Regions from separate parts of the Kitasatospora sp. NPDC058406 genome, predicted to be linked through region 1. Evidence: riboswitches for the same ligand, from Rfam matches in the RefSeq annotation. Region 1 holds a riboswitch; the other holds the start of a gene.
The links. Region 1 has a riboswitch for cobalamin ahead of ACFWOG_RS24020 (ribonucleoside-diphosphate reductase subunit alpha). Riboswitches for the same ligand answer to the same signal wherever they lie in the genome.

Region 1 (17,212 bases):
CGCGCGTTCCACTGACCAGGCGTGCGGGGCACCCACCCGGCGTGCGCACCACCGGGGTGGCGCGCACATCGCCCGGATGGCGGGAAGTTGCGCGAACCCAGTGACACGGGTCACTCCATGCTCTAGATTCCGCATCCGTACTGACTGTCGATCACCACTGGTGCTGCTCGGCGGACCCGCGGGGGGTGTGCGACTCCTCGGGGTTGCGGCGCCGACGAGGTGAAACCCTCCGAAGCGGAGCCGAACCATGTCGTCAGACCTCGATACCGACCAACCTGTCATGCCCGAGCCAGAAGGCCCCCCGGACCTCCCGGCGGTCACCCCCGAGCGGGTGCTGGCCGCGCTCGCCCTGCTGGTGCCGATCGTCGCGATGCTCTGGGTGGGCTCGTACGACAAGCTCGACCCCGAAGCCGGCGGAGTCCCCTTCTTCTACTGGTACCAGTTGCTCTGGGTCCCGGTCTCGGCCGTCTTCACGGTCGCGGCCTACCTGCTGATCAACCGGGACGAGAAGGCCCGCCGGGCCGACCGGAAGGCGGGTGGCGCCCGATGAACGGGGTCAACGTGCCCGCGCTGGCGGTCTTCGTCCTCTTCTTCGCGCTGGTCACCGTGATGGGCTTCCTCGCCTCCCGGTGGCGCCGCGCCGACAACGCGCTCCACCTCGACGAGTGGGGCCTCGGCGGGCGCAGCTTCGGGACCTGGGTCACCTGGTTCCTGCTCGGCGGCGACCTCTACACCGCGTACACCTTCGTCGCCGTCCCGGCCGCCGTCTACGCGACCGGCGCGGCGGGCTTCTTCGCCGTGCCGTACACGATCGTCGCCTACCCGCTGGTCTTCCTCTTCCTGCCCCGGCTCTGGTCGGTCTCCCGGGTCCACGGGTACGTCACGCCGGCCGACTTCGTCCGCGGGCGGTACGGCTCCAAGCCGCTCTCGCTGGTGGTCGCGCTCACCGGCATCCTCGCCACCATGCCGTACATCGCCCTCCAGCTGGTCGGCATCCAGGCGGTGCTGGACGTCCTGGGCGTGGGCGGCGGCGAGAACGCCAACTGGTTCGTCAAGGACCTGCCGCTGTTCATCGCCTTCGGCGTGCTGGCCGCGTACACCTACTCCTCCGGGCTGCGGGCCCCCGCGCTGATCGCCTTCGTCAAGGACGCCCTGATCTACGTCGTGATCATCGTCGCGGTGATCTACATCCCGATCCGGCTCGGCGGCTTCGGTCACATCTTCGACGTGGCGGGCGAGAAGTTCGCCGCGCCGAAGGCGACCGGCTCGCTCACCGTGCCGGAGAACAAGCAGTGGACGTACGCGACGCTGGCGCTCGGCTCCGCGATGGCGCTGTTCATGTACCCGCACTCGGTGACCGGCGTGCTGGCCTCCAAGTCCCGCAACACCGTCCGCCGGAACATGGCGATCATGCCCGCCTACTCGCTGATGCTGGGGCTGCTCGCGCTGCTGGGGTTCATGGCGATCGCGGCCGGGGTCGGCAAGGGCGACAAGACATTCAACACCCAGCTGTCGGTGCCGCAGCTGTTCGAGAACATGTTCCCGGACTGGTTCACCGGCGTCGCCTTCGCGGCGATCGGGATCGGCGCGCTCGTGCCGGCCGCCATCATGTCGATCGCGGCGGCCAACCTCTTCACCCGCAACGTCTACAAGGAGTACCTGAAGCCCGACGCCACTCCCGCCGACGAGACCCGGGTGGCCAAGTTCGTCTCGCTGCTGGTGAAGGTCGGCGCGCTGGTGTTCGTGCTCGGCATGGACAAGCAGGCCGCGATCAACCTGCAGCTGCTCGGCGGCCTCTGGATCCTGCAGACCTTCGTCGCGATCGTCGGCGGCCTGTTCACCCGCTGGTTCCACCACTGGGCGCTACTGGCGGGCTGGGCGGCCGGCATGGTCTACGGCACCTGGAAGGCGTACAGCATCGCCAGCCCGGCCACCAAGCACTTCGGCGGCAACTCGGCCGAGATCCCCGGCATCGGCGAGATCGGCTACATCGGGCTCACCGCCTTCGTGCTCAACCTGCTGGTCTCGGTCGCGCTCACCCTGGCGCTGCGGGCCGCCAAGGCCCCGGAGAGCCCGGACGAGACCCGGCCGGCCGACTACGGCGCCGAGAGCGGCGACGAGGAGCCGAGGAACGCGCCGGAGCCCGTGACGGCGCACTGACGCACCCCGTGCGCGCCCTGTGATCGCGCCGTCTCCTCCGTCAACACTGGAGAGGCGGCGCGATCATATGTATGAACAGCCGCACGGACAGGGCACCAACAGGGCACCACCAGACCGGACCGGAACCGGCCGGCAACTGACCGACCCACGGGGAGCAGCGGCGATGGCAGAACTCGGCACCACGCTCAACGGTCAACACCTCTCCACCACCACCCACCCACCCGGCGCGACGGCCACCGGCCTGCCGTCCGTCCTGATCGCCACCCGCCACGGCGAGTCCACCGCCAACGTCGAGTTCCAGCTCGCCGAGGCCGTCGGCGCGCTCAGCGTGCCGATCAGCTGCCGGGACGCGGACATCCCGCTCTCCCTCCACGGCCAGCAGCAGGCCCACGCCCTCGGCCGCTGGTGGGCCGGCCTGCCCAGCGCCGACCGCCCGCGCAGCGTCTGGTGCTCGCCGTACGTGCGCACCGCCGAGACCGCCCGGATCGCGCTCGCCCAGGCCGCCGGGCTCGGCGCCGTCCCGGTCTCCCTCGCCGTCCGCTACGACGAGCGGCTGCGCGACCGCGAACTCGGCATCCTGGAGATGCTGCCCAAGGCCGCCATCGAGGCCAAGCACCCCGAGGAGGCGGCCCGGCGGCGCAAGATGGGCGAGCTGTACTACCGCCCGCCCGGCGGGGAGTCCTGGGCGGACGTGGCGCTGCGGGTGCGCAGCGTGCTGCGCGACATCTGCGCCGAGGAGGCCGGCCGGCCCGTCCTGCTGGTCGCCCACGACTGCACCGTGCTGATGCTGAGGTACGCGCTGGACCGGCTCACCGAGGCGCAGCTGACCGCGCTGGAGCCGGTGCGGAACTGCTCCACCAGCCTCTGGCGGGCGGAGGGCGACCGGCTGCGGCCCGGGCACTGGAACGACACGGGGCACCTGGGCGACGGGGAGTGACCCCCGCGGCCCGGGCCTGAGCGGCGCCGGCCCGAGCGGCACCGGCCGGCGGGGCGCCCGGGCCGCTCAGGCCGGCGCGGGACGGCCGGGTACGGGACGGCCGGGTACGGGACGGCCGGGTACGGGGCCGCCCGCGCGGGCGGCCGGCACGGACGGCCCGGTGGCCCGGACGGCGGACGTCTCGGGCTCGGCGAAGCAGCGGCGGTACGCCAGCGGGGTGGTCCCCAGCCGGCGGCCGAAGTGGTGCCGCAGGGTGGCCGCGTTGCCGAAGCCGCAGCGGGCGGCGATCGCGTCCACCGGCTCCGTGGTCGACTCCAGCAGCCGCTGTGCGAGCAGCAGCCGCTGCCCGGTCAGCCAGCGGTGCGGGGTGGTGCCGGTCTCCTGCTGGAAGCGGCGGGCGAACGTGCGCGGCGACATGTGGACCCGGGCGGCCAGCTGCTCGACGGTCGACTCCCGGTCCAGGTGGTGACGCATCCAGTCGAGCAGCGGCGCGAGCGAGTCCCCGTCGTGCTCCGGCATCGGCCGGTTCACGAACTGCGCCTGGCCGCCCTCCCGGTGCGGGGCCACCACCATCCGCCGGGCGATCCCGCGGGCCACCTCGGCGCCCTGCATCCGGCGCACCAGGTGGAGGCAGGCGTCGATGCCGGCCGCCGTCCCGGCCGAGGTGATCACCGGGTCGTCGTCCACGTACAGGACGTCCGGCTCGACCGTGGTCAGCGGGAAGCGCGAGGCCAGCTCCGCCGTGTGCCGCCAGTGCGTGGTGGAGCGGCGGCCGTCGAGCAGGCCGGCGGCGCCGAGCACGAAGGCTCCGCTGCAGATGGAGAGCACCCGGGCGCCGCCCTCGACGGCCGCCCGGACCGCGTCCACCAGCGGAGCCGGGTACGCGGGGCGGACGCCGGTCGCGGTGACCACGACCAGGTCGGCCTCGGCGAGGCGCTCGGGGCCGTGCGGGACGTCGACGGAGAAGCCGGCGTGCGTCCGGTGCAGGCCGGGGCGGGCGCCCGCGATCGCGAAGTCGTACCCGGGCAGGCCGTCCGCGCTGCGGTCCAGGCCGAACACCTCGCAGGCGACACCGAGCTCGAAGGGGTGGAGCTCTTCGAGGACCACCGCGACCACGTTCTTGAGCATGCCCCCAGGATAGGACGACCGCTGGCAGTTTTTCGATGCATTAAGGCATTCCTGCCACTCGTAGGCGTCCGGCGACGCGAGCAGAGTGGAGTCATGGATTCCGACACCATCGCCAGCGCACTCGCCCTGGTCGGGGCCGTCGGCGGAATCGGCCTGCTCGGCGCCCTGATCGGACGCGAGGTGGCGCAGCAGGACGCCGCCGGACGCGACAACTGGCACCGCCCGGGCGGCTACCCCGTCGACCCCGCCCTGCCCGACCGGCTCTACGGCACCATGCCCGCCGCCTCCCTCCGCCCGTCCGCCGACCCCGCCACCGCCACCGCCCCCTCCGCTCCCCTCACTGCCACCGGAACCGCCGACACCACCGGCGACCGCGTCGGTCCGTCCACGGCCGACCCGGCGACCGGCGCCGGCAGCGGTTCCGGCACACTGACCGGATGGACATCGCCATCCGCCCGGCCCGCGCCGAGGACTTCGAGGACGCCGGCCGCATCACCGTCGAGGCCTTCGTCGGTGACGGGCACACCTCGCCCGAGAGCGACTACGTCCACCTCCTGCGCGACGCCGCCCGCCGGGCCCGGGAGGCCGAACTCCTCGTCGCGGTCGACGCGGCCGAAGGACGGGTGCTCGGCTGCGTGACCTTCGCGGTCGGCGGCACCGAGTGGGCCGACATCGCGACCCCCGAGGAGGGCGAGATCCGGATGCTCGCCACCTCGGCGGCCGCCCGCGGGCGGGGCGTCGGCGAGACCCTGGTCCGCGCGGCGCTCACCCGCAGCCGCGAGCTCGGCCTGGCCGGGATGGCCTTCTCCACCCGCCCGGAGATGACCACCGCCCACCGCATCTACCGGCGGGTCGGCTTCCGCCGGTCCCCGGACCGCGACTGGTCGCCGCACCCTGGCGTGGATCTGATGGTGTACAGCCTGGCGTTCTGACGCCCGGTCCGGCCCCGGTTCCGGGTGGCCGGCCGACGATCAACCGGGGTCTTTTGATATAAACCTCTGATCGAGACACCTCGCGGCAGCCCATCGATCGGGGGAGAACAACCCATGCACGACGGGCCCAGCCTCGGCGCGCCCTCGGCGGCGAGCGGACCCACGCTCCAGGACATGCGCGAGGCCCGGGGTATCCCGGCCCCGCGCGGCAGCCGGTACGCGGTACCGGCGCCCCCTCCGGAGCCGCCCCGCCCCCTCCCCCCGTCCGTGCGCTTCGCGTCGGTCGACGGCCTGCGCGGCCTCGCCATCGCCTCCGTGCTGCTCTACCACACCAACTGGTTCCAGAACGGCCTGTTCGGCGTGGACGCGTTCTTCGTCCTCTCCGGCTTCCTGGTCACCCTGGTGCTCATCCGCGAGCTGGACCGCACCGACCGGATCGCGCTCGGCGTCTTCTACCGCCGCCGTGCCAAGCGGCTGCTGCCCGGCCTGCTGGCCACCGTCTTCCTGGTGGTCGCGCTCTCCGCCCTGGTCAGCCCGCTCAAGGACGTCAAGGAGCTGCGCCCCCAGGCCCTGGCCGCCCTCGCCCAGGTGGCCAACTGGGCCCAGCTGGAGCGCGGGGACGCCTACTGGCAGCACTACGCGGGGATCGACCCGCTGGCCGCCATGTGGTCGCTCAGCATCACCGAGCAGTTCTACGTGGTCTGGCCGCTGCTGCTGCTGCTCATCCACGCGGTCTGCCGCCGCTCGCTCACCGCGACCGGGATCGCCACCGGCGTGCTGTTCGTCCTCTCCGCCGCCGTCGCCCCGCTGATGTGGAACGGCTCCAACGCCGACCGCCTCTACCTGGGCACCGAGACCCGCGCGGTCGGCTTCGCCGCCGGGGCCGCCGCCGCCTTCGTGGTCTACCTGCGGCTGCGGCGCAAGGCCGCGGACGGCGCCGGGGCCGGCCCGCGCACCCAGCGACGCTTCCGGGCCGCCTCCGGACCGGCCGGCACCGCGCTGCTCACCCTGCTGGGCACCGCCACGCTCGGCGGGCTGGTCGCGGCCAGCCTCACCGTCCACGACTACAAGCAGCCGTGGCTCTACCAGGGCGGCCTGGCCGCGGTGGCCGCGCTCTCGGCCGTCCTGGTCGCCTCGCTCTGCCACGACCGCGGCCCGCTGGTCCGGCTGCTCTCGCTGCCGCCGCTGCGGCTCACCGGCACCATCTCGTACAGCCTCTACCTGCTGCACCTGCCGGTCTACTGGATGCTCCAGCGGTTCGTCGACGACATCTCGCCGCCGATGCTGCTGGCGATCGGCGCACCGCTCTCCTGGGTGCTGGCCTGGCTGCTGCACACCGCGACCGAGCGGGTGCGGGTCATGCGCTGGCGGCCCTTCCCGACCGTCCCGATCCTCGCCGCCACCACCGCGGTCGCCACCGTCGGCGCCTGGTACCTGCCGGCCTGGGTCTCGTACGACATGCGCTCCGGCTCGGCGGGCCGGCCGCTGGTGCTCGCGCTGGGCGACTCCTTCTCGCAGGACCTCGCCACCGGCCTGTACCGGCACGGCGACCGCTTCCGGGTGGTCGACGGCGGGATCAGCGGCTGCGGCGTGTTCGGCGCGGAGAGGGTGCGCGGCACCTCGAAGGAGGAGTTCGACACCACCGACGAGTGCCGCGACCGCACCGGGCGCTGGGAGCGGGACCTGGGCCGGACCGGGGCGCAGGCGGTCGTGCTGCACCTCGGCTGGGACGCCGCCGAGCAGTACCTGGACGGCACCTGGCTCAACCCGTGCGACGAGTACTACCGCACCCGGTACGGCACCCAGCTCGCCGAGGCGGTCGGCCTGATCCGGCAGCGCGCGGGCGACGCCAAGGTGCTGCTGATGAACGAGCGGGTCGAGAACGGCGCGATCAACAAGACCTGGGGCACCTGCTACAACCAGCAGGTCGCCGAGTTCGTACGGGGCTCCGCCGGCACCGTCCAACTGCTCGACCTGAACGCCTTCTACTGCCCGGACGGCACCTGCCTCTGGAAGGACCGCGACGGCCACCTGGTCTCCCCCGCCACCGACGGCGTGCACCTGACGCCGGCCGGCATGCGGGTGGTCACGCCGTGGCTGGAGCAGCAGATCTCGGACGCGCTCGCCGGGGTGCGGGCCGACGGGCCCCCGCCCGCGACGCCGCAGGCCACCCCGGGGGGACAACCGGGCACTCCGGCCCCGGCACCCGCCCAGGCACCCGCCCAGACGGCGTCGCCGGCCGCCACCGGCCAGCCCACGCCCACCGGCCAGAGCACGCCGACGGGCCGGGCGACCGGGACGACCCAGCCGCCGGCGGCCGGGAAGCCGTCGACGAGCACGAGCCCGTCCGCCAAGCCCCAGCCCTAGCCCCAGCCCTAGCCGGGTCCTGCTAGGGCTTGCGCGTGGCCTGCGGGCTGCCCGGGGCCGATCCGCTCGGGGCAGGACTGCTCGGGGCCGGCGTGGTGGCACCCGGGGCCGGGCTCGCCGTCGTGCCCGGGGCGGCGGGCGCACTCGCGGCGGCGGTGCCATGGCCCTCGGGGGCCGCGGGCACCTCGTACGTCTGCGCGAAGCAGTCCCGGATCGCCTTCTCCGAGGCCGGCCGGCCGGCGAAGTCCATCCGCGGGGTGTCCTCGGTGGTCGGCAGGGTCGGGTCGATGCCGAAGTACAGCGACCAGAAGTACACCCCGGCGAGCTTCCGCTCCCGGGCGACCTGGCAGACCGCGGTGAACCAGGTCGCCTGCACGGGCTCGTTCAGCTCGCGCCTGGTGTAGAAGTCACCGGGCGTCTTGTACGCGCCCTTCTGCGCCGGGATGCCGACCTCGGTCAGCTTGGTGGTCGGCTGCACGCCCTTGCCGCGCTTGTCCAGCCAGGTGTTCCAGCTGGCCACCAGGTCCGCCGCGGAGGCGTCGTCCCCCGCCGACTTGGCCGGGAAGTAGGCGTCGACGCCGGTCTGCTCCACCGGCACCGGGATCGCGCCCTTGGACCAGTTGTCCCAGTTGGCGTCGTAGGCCAGCTCGCCGCGGAAGGTCTTCCGCGCCTGCTCCACCAGCCCGGCCCAGTGCGGGTCGCTCTCCAGCGAGTTGAACTCGGTGCCGATGGTGAACTCGGCCGCGCCGTGGTCCTGGGCGGTCTTCAGGTACGGCGTCAGGAAGGCGGCGTAGCTGGCGAACCAGGCGTCCCGGTCGGCCGGGGCGATGTTGCCGCGCCAGTTCCCGGTGGTGGTGTACTTGAGCGCCTCCTCGTCCAGGAGCGGCCGGACGGTGGTGCGCAGGCCCGCGCGGTGCGCGGCGTCCAGCAGCAGGGCCAGCCGGTCCGGGCCGGGCGTGGTCGGCCGGGCCGCGACCGCGTTGGCCCTGGCACCCACCGTGTAGTACGGGAACGTCACCGAGAGCGCGTTGGCGTTGAGCCCGACCACGTAGTCGACGATGCGGTCGACCTTGCCCCGGACGAAGTTCTCCGGGTCGTTCGGGTCGTCCAGCCAGTACACCTGGACGCCCCACTCGGGGCTGCCCTCGGTCCACGGCCGGACCACCTTGGGGCCGGTGTCCACTGGCTCCTGCGGCGTGTCCTTCCCGAAGCCCCAGACGCGGCCCTGCTCCTCCGCGACGCCGGCGAAGTGCACTTCGGTCGGCCGCCGGTGGTCGAACTTGACCGGGTGGTCCCCGAACAGGATCGGGACGCCCACGGTGATGCCGAGCACGGCGGTCGGCAGGATGAAGATGACGAAACGTTTCATGGCTCTGGCAGCAGTCCCGTGTGATCCGTCAGGCCGGCTTGGCGATGACGACGAACTTGTTCTCCTCGCGGCGCAGGAACTTGATCAGCCCCCGCAGACCGCCCCAGCCCTCCAGGAAGGAGAAGAGCGGGATGGCCGCGACCACCACGATCGGCTCCCACCACTTGCGCCGGTGGTTGGCCGAAGCGACCACGTTCAGCCGCAGGCCCTCCCAGTACGTCCAGATCACGTAGGCGAAGTTGATCGACCAGACCAGCACCACCGACTGGGTCACCGGCGAGGTGTTCATCGTCCCGGTGAACCACGCGACCAGCAGCACCAGACCGACGTGCTGCAGCGGGCCGAGCACCCAGCTGACCATGCCCATCCCGATGAACAGCCGGAACCGCAGCGGGATGGACTTGTTGAAGCAGAGCGCCACCAGGCCCCAGGCCCAGCGCTCGCGCTGCTTGAGGAAGTCCTTGACCCCGGCCGGCGACGCCCCGTAGCAGCGGCCGTTGAACCAGTCGCTGCGGCCCGGGTAGCGCAGGCAGAAGTTGAGCGCCATCTGGGCGTCCTCGACGATGGTCTTCGGGCCGAAGTCCCAGCCGATGGTGGCCTCGACCGAGGACCGCACCAGCAGCAGCTCGCCGTGCACGCCGGCGATGGGGGTGCCGGTGCCGGTCATCGCGCGGAACCGGGCGATGTCGTCGGCCGGGCGGATCGCGTCGGCGAGCCAGGTGAAGGTGGAGACGGCGTTCTCGCGGGGGTACGTCAGGATGCCCTGCGCCATGTGCTTGGCGTCGTCCCCGGCCCGGCGCTGCCGGTTGATGAACTGGGCCACCGCGGCGGCGGTGTCCGGCCCGACACCGGTGTCGTCGTCCATGTGCAGCACCCAGACGTCGTCCTCGGCCTCGCCCTCGTCGATCCGCAGTTCGTGCGAGTAGTGGTTGGCGCGGGCCTTGAACTTGGTGCCGTTCGGCGTCTCGTACGCCTTCGGGACGGTCACCACCCGGATCAGCGGGTGCCGGGCGGCCAGGTCGTCGATCTTCTCGCCGGCCGCGCAGCCCTCCTCGGTGAGGATGTCCACCCGCATCCACGGGAAGTAGACCGGCAGGTGTTCGACGTACGAGAGGACCGAGCGCTCCAGCGCCGGGTAGGTGTCGTGCCGGCCGATGGTCGGTACCAGCACGATCAGGTAGTCGTCGTCGACCGGCACCGGCGGGGTCATCCGCCCGGCCTTGCGGATCCGGCGGCGCACCATCAGCACGCCCTGGAACCCGATCAGCACGCCGAACACCGGCATGCCCCAGAGGATCGTGATCACCCAGCCGAGCGGGGTCGGGTTGGGCACGTAGGCCCAGGTCGAGAAGCCGAAGATGACCAGGAACGAGAGGTAGAAGGGGACGACCCGGGGCTTCCACGACATCTGCCGGTCGGCGAGCCTGGCCGCCTCGCGGGACGTGGTCAGGACCGTCCGCACCGGTGTTGCTGAGGTCATGGTGAAAGGGGTTCCTCGTCGTCTTCGGCTGAGCGTTCATCCGTCCGGCCCAACGGCCGGAGCATCCAGCAGGCTACCCCGGGTAGGGCGGGGTGTCCTGGGGAGGCCGGACCTGACCGGGCGCCATCGGGCCCGGCGTGACCGGTCCGGGCGCCACCGGCGGGGCCGGCCAGGGCTGCTGAGGGGCCGCCGGACCGGACGCGTACGGCTGGGGCTGGGGCTGGGGCTGGGGCTGGGGCCAGCCGGTCTGGGTCGGCTGCTCGTGCGGGTAGGGCTGGGGGTGCGCCTGCGGCTGGGGCTGCGCCTGCGGCTGGGGCTGGGGGTAGGGCTGGGCCTGCGGTGCCCAGGCGGCCGGCGCCTGCTGGGCATGCGGCTGGGCATGCTGGGCGTGCTGCTGGACCGGCCCGCCGAACGGCGGCTGCCCCGGGAACGTCTGCCCGGGGAACGGCGACTGCGCCGCCCACGGGCCGGGCGCCGGCTCCCGGCCGGTCTCCGGCCGCCGCAGCGAGCGGACCAGCAGCAGGACCAGCACCGCCGTCACCAGCACGCCGAGCCCGAAGGTCACCAGCTTCAGCCAGCCCTCGGTCGTCCCGGTGAACCAGCGGCGCTGCGGCTCGTCCAGCAGCGCACCCGTCAGGCTGCGCACCCGGTTGTAGCCCTCGACCAGCGCCACACCGACCGCCACCCCGCGCGCCCAGCCGTGCCCGCGCAGCAACAGGACGCCCGAGACCAGGTACAGCAGGCCGTAGTTGAGGCTGCCGGTCTCGGCGGTCACGGCGTCGCTGCCGTAGTAGAAGATGCCCTTGACGAAGGTGGCGACACCGGCCTGCCAGAAGCAGTTGTACGCCGCCCAGCCGAGCAGGACGGCTCCCCAGGCCACGGCGATGCCACCGGCCGGGCGGTCCGGACGCACCTGTGTCATCTCCCGTACCCCCGCCCGCCGGGTGTCCCCCGGCATCAGCCCGCTCGATTCCGGGCCACAGGATGCCACACGGGTCGGCGGCCCGGAATTCCGGGCGGCCCGGGGCCGCCGACTTGTTATCGAAGGCCGCGACCGCAGCCGGTGGCCCGGCCCGGCGCACCGCCGTCCGCCTCCCCGGCACCGGCACCGGCCCCGGCACCCGGGCCCCGGCCGCCGCCGACCGGTATCACCGCACGTGCAGGCCGCTCCAGTCCACGTTCGCCCCGAACGCCGCCGAACCGCCGGTGAGCGCCAGGGCGTCGTCGTAGGTGGCCTTGACGTCGGCGTTGGAGTTGCGCGGCTGGTCCGGGGTCAGGTTGTCCGCCGTCAGCGACTGCCCCCAGACCGTCCAGATCGTCCACGGGGTGCGCCGCAGGGTGTCCGACTGGCGGGAGTTGACCGGGACGGCGAAGGACTCGGCCAGGATCCGCGGCTTGCCGTACCCGGCCAGGCCGTCGTAGTAGCGCTTGGTCCACACCTCGCCGGTGCCGATCGGGCGCGCCGGGCTGCCGCTGTAGTCGTCCACCCCGACCAGGTCCACGTACTGCGCACCCGGGTAGTAGTTCCACGGGTCGACGCCCGGGGCGCCGTCCCAGGAGACCGGCGTCCAGGCGAACAGCAGGTTGTGCAGGCCCCGGGTCTCCACCAGGTAGTGGTAGGTGATCCGCCAGAGCGCCTGGTAGTCGGCCGGCTTCTGGCCGGACCACCAGAAGCCGCGGGCGCAGTCGGCCGCGTTCATCTCGTGGTACGGGCGCAGCAGCACCGGCACGTCGTGGGCGGCGAGGTACTCCAGGTGGTCGGCGAGGAAGGACAGGTCGGTCAGCAGCGCCCGGTACTCGGGGGTGCCGCCGGTGCTGTCCACGACCCGGCCGAACCAGCCCGGGTCGCCGGCCGCGGGCGAGGACGAGCAGAGCACCCGGTCGAAGGACTTGACGTCCGAACCCGGGTACGGCTGGTGGAAGGACATGCCGACCAGGCCGGCCGGGGCGCCGCCGTTGTCCGGCAGCTCGGTGGCGGTGCCGTCGCAGTTCTTCTGGACGCCGGCCGCGCCGTACGTACCGTCCGCCGCACGCGGGTGGCCGGACCAGACGGCGGCCATCAGGTCCACCGCGTCGTCGGTGTACTGCCAGCCGACCGCGCAGGCGGGCCAGCGCCCTTCGGAGTAGGAGCGCGGGTTGCCGACGCCCCAGCCGCTCTGGCCGTAACCGGGGCCGAGGTCGGTCTCGACGAAGCCGGGCAGCTTGCCGGTGATGTCGGCGGCCTTCTTGTAGTAGTAGCCGACCGGCTTGGTGCCCCGGTAGTCGCCGTACTCGGGGTTGTAGCGCTCGTTGTGCCCCTCGATGTGCTGGCCGATCACCGTGCCGCCGGAGCGGCCGGACCGGGCCGTGGCCTCCAGGTCGGCGAGCAGTTGCTGGACGGCCCGGGCGTTCGGCGAGGCCTGCGGATCACGGGCCAGCAGGTCGCGGCCGACCTCGGGGGGCAGGGCGCGGCCGGCGCCGTTGAGGGTGAGTTCGCTGCGTCCGGTCGGCCCGGCGGGGCCGGGCGGCGGCGGGGCGGAGCGGTCGTCCCGGCCGCCGAGCACCAGCGCGCCGGTGGCGAGCACGGCGGCGGACACGGCCAGGGCGGCCGGCTTGCCGTGCAACGGGCGGGGCAGGGCCACGGGGCACTCCTCCGGAGACCGGGGTCGGCCGGGGGGCCCGGCGGCGACGCCCGGGCCGCCACGACCGGACACGCGTACGACTGACAGCCCGCGAGCCTGCCACACTCCCCCGCGTCCCGGCGAGCGGGCACGCGGGGGACGGCCGGCCGGGCCGGCGGCGGGCGGTCAGCCCGCCGGGGCCGCCGGCGGGGCCGCGGGCGTCTTGGCCCGCTGGAGCAGCTGGTTCTTCACGTGCTCGCCGAAGCCCGTGGCGGCCGCGGTCGCGGCGGCGTCCGCGGTGTTGCCGCCCTTGGCGGAACCCTCGACGGTGAAGTAGGCGTAGCGTCCAAGGATGCTCTTGGTGTTGGTGCAGCCCGGAGTGGCGCAGAAGACCGGCGCCCCCGGGGCGGCGGCGCCCTTGAGGTGGCCGACGTAGTTCTTCAGGGCCGTCTCGGCCTGGATCTTGTGGTCGAAGACGGCGACGCCGAGCGTCACCGCGCTGTCGCCGGAGACGTAGGTGGCCCGGAGGACCTGGCGGCAGCCCTGGTCGCCGAGCGCCCGGCCGAGACCGCCGACCGTGGAGTTGCCGTCCCAGCAGGGCGAGTCGAGCGAGACGACGGTCCGGTTCCAGGTGGCGCCGTTGACGGTCACGGTGAGCGCCGAGAAGAGCGCCGCCGCGTCCTGCGGGGCCGGGTCGGTGGAGGCGTCCCAGAGCGGCTTCGACGGGTCGTCGGGGGTCGCGCTCGGAGTGGGGGTCGGCGTCGGGGTGGACGTCGGGGTCGGCTTGGCGGAACCGGTCGGAGACGGCGCCGGCTGCTGGGTGGCCCCGGTCGCGGTCGACGTGGGCCCGGCGATCGGCTTCTCGTCGCCGTCCTTGCCCAGCAGGAGCAGGCCGCCGGCGACGGCGCCGCCGATGATCAGGACGGCGACGGCCGCACCGATGATCTTCAACCGGGTCTTGCGCCGGTGCTCGGCCGCGTTGCGGTCGGCGAGCGCGGCCCAGTCCGGCTCGGTCTGCTGCGGCTGCTGCGGCGGCGGCAGGTGCTGCGGCTGCGGCTGCGGCTGCGGCGGATGCTGCCAGTGGTGCGAGGGCACCGGCATCGGCGGCTGGGGCTGCGGCGCCGGCTGGGGCTGCACCGGAGGCTGCGGCGCGGGCGGCTGAACAGGCGGCTGAACGGGCGGCGGCACCTGGATCGACTGCGGCGGCTGCGGCGCCGCGGGCGCCGGCGGCCGGGCCGGCGGCGGCGCGGGCGGTCCGTACGACGCCGGAGGCGGTCCGAAGCCGCCCGGTGCCGGCGGCACGGCCTGGCCGCCGGAGGGCTGCTGCCCCGGCGGCACCGGTCCGGGTCCACCCGGCTGCTGGTTCTGTGCGCCCCCCGCACCGGCGGGAGGGGCCGGCTGCTCCCCCGGCGAAGCGGGCTGTCCAGACCACTCCCCGGGCACGCCCGTTCCGTCGCTCATGAGGCGAGATCGTAGGGCATGGCCCTGACCGGCGACCGCCCCGGTCACCATTCCGTTTCCGAATCCTGACAAGCCCCGGGGCGTCCGGAACCCCGGCCCGCGCCCCTTCCCGGCTCCCGCCCCGGTACCAGCGGTCATCGCGCCAACACGCCGCGCTGCACAACATGTGGTGTCGCATCGAGAGAGCACCACTAGATGTATGCTCGACCCTGCTGTCGACGCAGGGGAACCCGGTGCGAGTCCGGGACTGCCCCGCAGCGGTGAGCGGCCGTCTCCCCATGGGAGCCCGCGAGTCCGAGTACCTGCCGACGGTGTGCGAGCGCCTCCCCGCAGAGGCCCCAGCACGAGCACCACCTTCCGGGCCTCGCGGGCGGGCCGGGGACGACACGCCGCGCGACGCCACGGGCGCCCGCGCCGTCCTCCCCTGCCCCGAACGGCCCGGCCCCCCGATCTACCGACGCCGATCGCCGCCAGGAGAGAGCGCCTTGACCACCGCTGCCTCAGTCACCCTGCCCGCCCAGGGTTCCAGCTCCGCCCCCGCCGACCGTACGGTCTCCGACCCCGGCGGCGCGCTCCTCCGCGTGCTGACCGACCGCAGCGTCGACCTCCCCCAGGTGGACCCGGGTCACGTCGCCGCCGCCGCGCTGCGCGGCCGCAACGCCGGCTCGGACTTCGCCGAGCTGCGCGGCCTGGCCATCGACGCCGCCGCGTCGATGATCGCCGAGGACCCGCAGTACTCGAAGCTGGCGGCCCGGCTGCTCGCGCTGGAGATCGTCGACGAGGCGGCGACCCAGGGCGTGGTCTCCTTCTCCACCTCGATCACCGTCGGCCACGCCGAGGGCCTGATCGGCGACACCACCGCCGCGTTCGTCGCCAAGCACACCGAGGCGCTGAACGCCCTGGTCGACCCGGCCGGCGACGACCGCTTCGAGTACTTCGGCCTGCGCACCGTGCAGTCCCGCTACCTGCTGCGTCACCCGATCACCCGCAAGGTCGTCGAGACCCCTCAGCACTTCCTGCTCCGCGTCGCCTGTGGCCTGGCGGTCGGCGACAACGAGCAGTCGGTGCGCGAGGTGGCCGAGCTGTACCGCCTGATGAGCCGGCTGGAGTACCTGACCTCCTCGCCGACCCTCTTCAACTCCGGCACCCGGCACCCGCAGATGTCCAGCTGCTACCTGCTGGACTCGCCGCTGGACAACCTGGACTCGATCTACTCGCGGTACGCCCAGATCGCCCGCCTCTCCAAGCACGCCGGCGGCATCGGCCTCTCCTACTCGCGGATCCGCTCGCGCGGCTCGCTGATCCGGGGCACCAACGGCAAGTCGAACGGCATCGTCCCGTTCCTGCGCACCCTCGACTCCTCGGTCGCCGCCGTCAACCAGGGCGGCCGTCGCAAGGGCGCGGCCTGCGTCTACCTGGAGACCTGGCACGCGGACATCGAGGAGTTCCTGGAGCTCCGCGACAACACCGGTGAGGAGGCGCGCCGCACCCACAACCTCAACCTCGCGCACTGGATCCCCGACGAGTTCATGCGCCGGGTCAACGCCAACGCCGACTGGTCGCTGTTCTCCCCGGCCGACGTCCCCGAGCTGGTCGACCTGTGGGGCGCCGACTTCGACGAGGCCTACCTCAAGGCCGAGCTGGCCGGCAAGGCCGTCCGCACCATCCCCGCGCAGACCCTGTACTCCCGGATGATGCGCACCCTCGCGCAGACCGGCAACGGCTGGATGACCTTCAAGGACGCGTCCAACCGCGCCGCCAACCAGACCGCGCTGCCCGGCCGCACCGTCCACTCCTCCAACCTCTGCACCGAGATCCTGGAGGTCACGGACGACTCCGAGACCGCCGTCTGCAACCTCGGCTCGGTCAACCTCGGCGCCCACGTCGCCGCCGGTGCCACCGCCGCCGACCTGCTGAACGCGATGGACTGGGAGCGTCTGGACGCGACCGTCCGCACCGCCGTGACGTTCCTCGACCGCGTGGTGGACATCAACTTCTACCCGACCCCCGAGGCCGGCGCCTCCAACTCCCGCTGGCGCCCGGTCGGCCTCGGCGTGATGGGCCTGCAGGACGTCTTCTTCCGGCTCCGCCTGGACTTCGACTCCGCCGAGGCCAAGCAGCTCTCCACGCTGATCGCCGAGCGCATCATGCTCACCGCGTACGAGCGCTCCGCCGACCTGGCCGAGCAGCTCGGCCGCCACGAGGCGTACGCGGAGACCCGCGCCGCCCGCGGCGAGCTGCACATCGACCACTTCCCGAGCGCCGCGCCCGAGTGGGCCGACCGCTGGGAGGCCCTGCGCACCCGCGTCGCCTCCACCGGCCTGCGCAACTCGCTGCTCCTGGCGATCGCCCCGACCGCGACGATCGCCTCGATCGCCGGCGTGTACGAGTGCATCGAGCCGCAGGTGTCCAACCTGTTCAAGCGCGAGACCCTCTCCGGCGAGTTCCTCCAGGTCAACCCGTACCTGGTGCGCGAGCTCAAGGAGCTGGGCGTCTGGGACCAGCAGACCCGGGACGCGCTGCGCGACGCCAACGGCTCGGTCCAGGAGCTCGGCTGGCTGCCCGCCGGGGTCCGCTCGCTGTACCGCACCGCCTGGGAGCTCCCGCAGCGCGCGCTGATCGACCTGGCCGCGGCCCGCATGCCGTACATCGACCAGAGCCAGTCGCTGAACCTGTTCATGGCCGCCCCGACCATCGGCAAGCTCAGCTCGATGTACGCGTACGCCTGGAAGGTCGGTCTGAAGACCACCTACTACCTGCGCTCGCGCCCGGCCACCC
Region 2 (4,031 bases), on a different contig from region 1:
CGGTGATCGTGCCGCTGCCGGTGGACGGCGTGACCGACGTGACGCAGCCGCTCGGTGTGGCGGTCGCGGCGGCGTCGAGGACGGCGCCCAGGGTCGTGGTGGCGCCGGTCGGGGTGAGGGTGACGGCGCAGACCTTCAGCGGGGCGGTGCCGTTGTCCACGACGAGGGCGAGCCGGGCGGCGGTGCCGGAGGTGAAGCCGGTGGTGGCGGCCCAGGCGGGCTCACCGGCCGCCGTCGGCGCGGGCGGGGTGGCGGTGAACCCGCCGCCGGCCACGGCGCGCAGGCCGTCCACGGAGGCGTAGGGGGACGGGGTGGTGTCGGTGGGCAGGTACTTGAAGCCGCCGCCGGGCTTGAACTGCTGGGCGATCAGGAAGTCGATCGGGGTCTTGCCGGTGCCGCTGGTGAAGTCGACGCCCTGCGCGTTGATCCCGCAGGCGTTGAGGCCGGACACGGCCCAGCCGTTGGAGTCGGTGTTGGCGCCCCACATCGAGTTGAAGGCGCCGGAGGCGACGAGCTTGCCCTTCAGGAAGTTCTTGGCCGCGACGACGGCGGAGTCGGTGTTGGGGACGCCGCCGCTGCACAGCGAGGCCATGGCGGCGCCGGTCATGTCGATGTCGCTGCCCTGGCCGAGCGCGACGGGGTCGCCGGCGGCCTTGCTGTAGTTCCAGCCGCCGTCGGTGTGCTGGTTGGCGCGCACGGTCGCGACCGAGGCGTCCAGCAGGGCCTGCGGGACGCGCTGCCCGCCGCCCTGGGTCCTGGCGCCGCCGAGGGCGAGCAGCCCGAAGACCGTGCCGTTGAAGTTGGCGGAGGGGCCGTAGTAGCCGGGCTCGGCGGTCTGCCAGTAGGCGACCAGGTCCGCGACGAGGTTGCGGCTCGGCCCGACGCGCGCGGGGTCGATCCCCGCGGCGTACGCGTTGAGGGCGCCGCGCTCGTAGTCGGTGACGACCGGCGAGGCGCCCGGCCAGGTGGCGGCGGCGAGCTGGTTGCGGTAGACGAGCCGGGCGTTCTTGGTGGCGTCGCCCCCGGGGGTCACGTCCGCCGCGGCCGTACCGGCGGCGGCCAGCGCGCTGAACGCCCACTCGTTGGAGAGCCCGCCGCCGGTGACGTAGCTCCCGTCCGCGGCCTGGAGGGACTTCAGGTAGGTGACGCCGGTGCTCTTCGAGGTGGCTATCTGGGCCGGGGTCGCGGTCGCGTGGGCGGGGACGGCCGACAGCACGAGGGCGCCGGCGGCCAGCGAGACGGTCACCGCGGAGGCGGCGCGTGAGGAGGCGAAGCGCGAGGAGGCGGGAACGGGCACGGAACGGCTCCTTGGTGTGGCGGGCGCCGATCCGGCCCCGGCCCCGGTGCCCGGTCGGGCGCGCGGCGGCTGGGGCGGCCGCCGCCCGGATCGCGTGGGCTGGCTTTCGCTGATGCTGCGCGGCCGGGCGGGCATTCGGGCTCGGGCCGGCACGGTCACCGCCCCACACCGCTGCGCGTCAGCCCCGGATTCACACCGGATTCCCCCGCTCGGCCACCGCGGACGCTACCGCACCGGCGGGGCAGTCACGAGGTGGGGAAGGAGACATGACGCTTCGTTGACGCCGACTCCGCGAGCGTGGTCTGATGAAATGCTTTTTCATCCTCGGCAGTCAGGGGAAGCCGGTCCGATTCCGGCGCTGACCCGCAACCGTAGACCCGCCCCACCCCGGGCTGGTGAGCCGGAATGCCTGCGCCGGGGCCTTGTTCCAGGAGTGCTTGCGTCGTCGTGGACTACGACGCGGTCAGAACGGCCCCGCGCGAAGGAGGCCGTCGGCTGCGCTGTGGCATCCCGACGACTGATCAGGGAGTCGCCGGTGAGGGCCAGCAGCAGTCGTACGAGTCACAGAGCCCGGGGGTTCACGTCCCTGGTGGCCACCGGTGCCGTCGCGATCGCCGCCGGCGGCACGGTCCTGCTCGGACACCCCGGCAGGGCCGCCGCGGACCCGATCGAGGAGTGCACCGCCACCACCGGAGCGATCGTCGCCGTCGACTTCGGCCACTGGGGCGGCGGAGTCGTCCGCGGCTGCGACGCCCACCCCACGACCGGGATGAACCTGCTGCACAACGCGGGCTTCACCACCACCGGCACCGAGCACGACGGCCCCGCCTTCATCTGCCGGCTCGGTAACGGCGCCTTCGCCAACGGCACCCAGTACCCCGCCGTCGCCGAGGAACCCTGCGTCAACACCCCCCAGGCGACGGCGTACTGGTCCTACTGGATCGCCGAGCCCGGCCAGGCGACCTGGTCCTACAGCCGCTACGGCGCCGGCACGCAGAAGCCCAGGCCCGGCGAGGTCGAGGCCTGGGTGTACGGCGGCACCGACATCGGCGGGACGAGCGGAGCGCCCTCCTTCACCCCGGACTCCGTCCGGGCCAGGAACACCGGTCCGTCGCCGTCCGCCTCCGCGTCGCCGTCGGCGTCGCCGAACCCGACCCTCCCGCCGCCCGCGGGAGACCCCGCCGCCGCGGCGGCCTGGCTGGCGGGCCGCCTCGTCAACGGCGAGTACATGGGGAACTGGGCCTTCGAGGGGGCCGACTTCCCCCGGACCGCCCTCACCGCGACAGCCCTGGCCGCCGCCGGGACCCAGGACCCGGCCCTGCGCAAGGTCGTCGCCTACCTCGCCGCCCACACCGACGCCTTCCTGTACCCGGACGGGCCGAGCGGCAAGCCCGACTCCAAGGCCGCCGCGCTGCTGGCCCTGGTCGCCGAGAGCACCGACGGCAACCCCCGGGACTTCGGCGGCCGCGACCTGATCGCCGCGCTCACCGACCACGTGTGCGTCGCGGCCGGCGAGAACGGGGAGTGCACCGCGGCCGGGGACTTCCACGGTGCGGCCTCGCCCTGGGTGCAGGCGTGGGCCGTGATCGCCCTGCAGCGCGCCGGCGTCACGCCGCCCGCCGCGACGCTCGCCCGCTTCACGGTCCTGCAGTGCGCCGACGGAGGCATCGCCGGCTCGATGATCGTGGCCGGCGGCCACTGCGAGTCCGACCCGGTGGCCACCGGCCTCGCCGTCCTCGCCCTGCGCCCGGCGGCCGGCTTCGAGCCCACCGCGAAGAAGGCCGCGGACCAGCTCGCCGCGAGCCAGCAGGCCGACGGCTCCTACGCCCCCTACGTCGGCGCCGCCGGCGACACCACGAGCACCGCCGCCGCGGCCCAGACGCTGAAGGCCGTCGGACAGGGGGCCAAACAGGCCACCGCCAAGGCCTGGCTGGCCGCCCGCCAGGGCGAGGACGGCGGCTTCGGCCCCGACGAGTCGACCACCGAGGCCGACGCGGCCGCCACCGAGCAGGCCGTCCTGGCCCTGACCGGAACCGATCTGACCACCGTCCGCCACAACCCGAACGGTGCCACCACCACCCCGCCGACCACGCCCGCCGGCCGGGCCCCCGACCTGGCCCGGGGCAGCTCCTACCTCACCGCCCCGGCCAACCTGATCGACGGCCACTACTACGAGGCGTTCCCGACCTTCGCGGACTTCGGCCTCACCATCGACGGCGCCTTCGCGCTCGCCGCCACGGGCGCGAACGACGCGGCCCTGCGCCGGATCGTCGACTTCCTCGACCAGCAGGGCACGGACCCCAACGGGCGCACCGTCAACGACTGGACCAGCATCGGCACCGAGTACGCGGGCGGCGGCTCGCTCGGCAAGGAGGCGCTGCTCGCCGAGGTCGTCGGCCGCAACCCGCGGGCCTTCGGCGGGCACGACCTGATCGCCGCCCTGGCCGCGGCCGTCTGCGCCAAGGCCGACGAGGCCGCCGGCTGCGCCGGCCCCGGCAACTACACCTACGCCACGTCGGTCTTCTCCCAGGCTCTCGGCATCATGGCCCAGCTGCGCGCCGGGGACACCGCGAGCGCCACCTCGCCGGTCGCCTACCTGGAGAGCCTCCAGCACGCCGACGGCTCCTGGCCGAGCCTCATCCCCGCCACCGGCGACTCCGACGTGGACAGCACCGCGATGGCCGCCATGGCACTCGCGCTCGTCCCCGGGGACGAGGCCGCGCGGGCGGTCGAC

Region 2: linked by a shared signal. The riboswitch ahead of ACFWOG_RS28360 (prenyltransferase/squalene oxidase repeat-containing protein) and the one ahead of ACFWOG_RS24020 (ribonucleoside-diphosphate reductase subunit alpha) in region 1 are both predicted to bind cobalamin.

The regions. Positions count from the first base shown of each region.
Region 1 covers NZ_JBHXKE010000128.1:7,853-25,064, forward strand. The annotation lists gene ACFWOG_RS23965 (DUF3311 domain-containing protein) at 281-550, shown strand; gene mctP (monocarboxylate uptake permease MctP) at 547-2,160, shown strand; gene ACFWOG_RS23975 (histidine phosphatase family protein) at 2,324-3,097, shown strand; gene ACFWOG_RS23980 (helix-turn-helix domain-containing protein) at 3,164-4,225, opposite strand; gene ACFWOG_RS23985 (GNAT family N-acetyltransferase) at 4,663-5,157, shown strand; gene ACFWOG_RS23990 (acyltransferase family protein) at 5,272-7,524, shown strand; gene ACFWOG_RS23995 (glycoside hydrolase family 113) at 7,547-8,893, opposite strand; gene ACFWOG_RS24000 (glycosyltransferase family 2 protein) at 8,922-10,373, opposite strand; gene ACFWOG_RS24005 (hypothetical protein) at 10,447-11,295, opposite strand; gene ACFWOG_RS24010 (glycoside hydrolase family 26 protein) at 11,522-12,994, opposite strand; gene ACFWOG_RS24015 (hypothetical protein) at 13,160-14,110, opposite strand; cobalamin riboswitch at 14,617-14,759, shown strand; gene ACFWOG_RS24020 (ribonucleoside-diphosphate reductase subunit alpha) at 14,944-17,212, shown strand, end outside.
Region 2 covers NZ_JBHXKE010000173.1:13,962-17,992, reverse strand. The annotation lists gene ACFWOG_RS28365 (hypothetical protein) at 1-1,297, opposite strand, end outside; cobalamin riboswitch at 1,427-1,503, opposite strand; cobalamin riboswitch at 1,576-1,729, shown strand; gene ACFWOG_RS28360 (prenyltransferase/squalene oxidase repeat-containing protein) at 1,887-4,031, shown strand, end outside.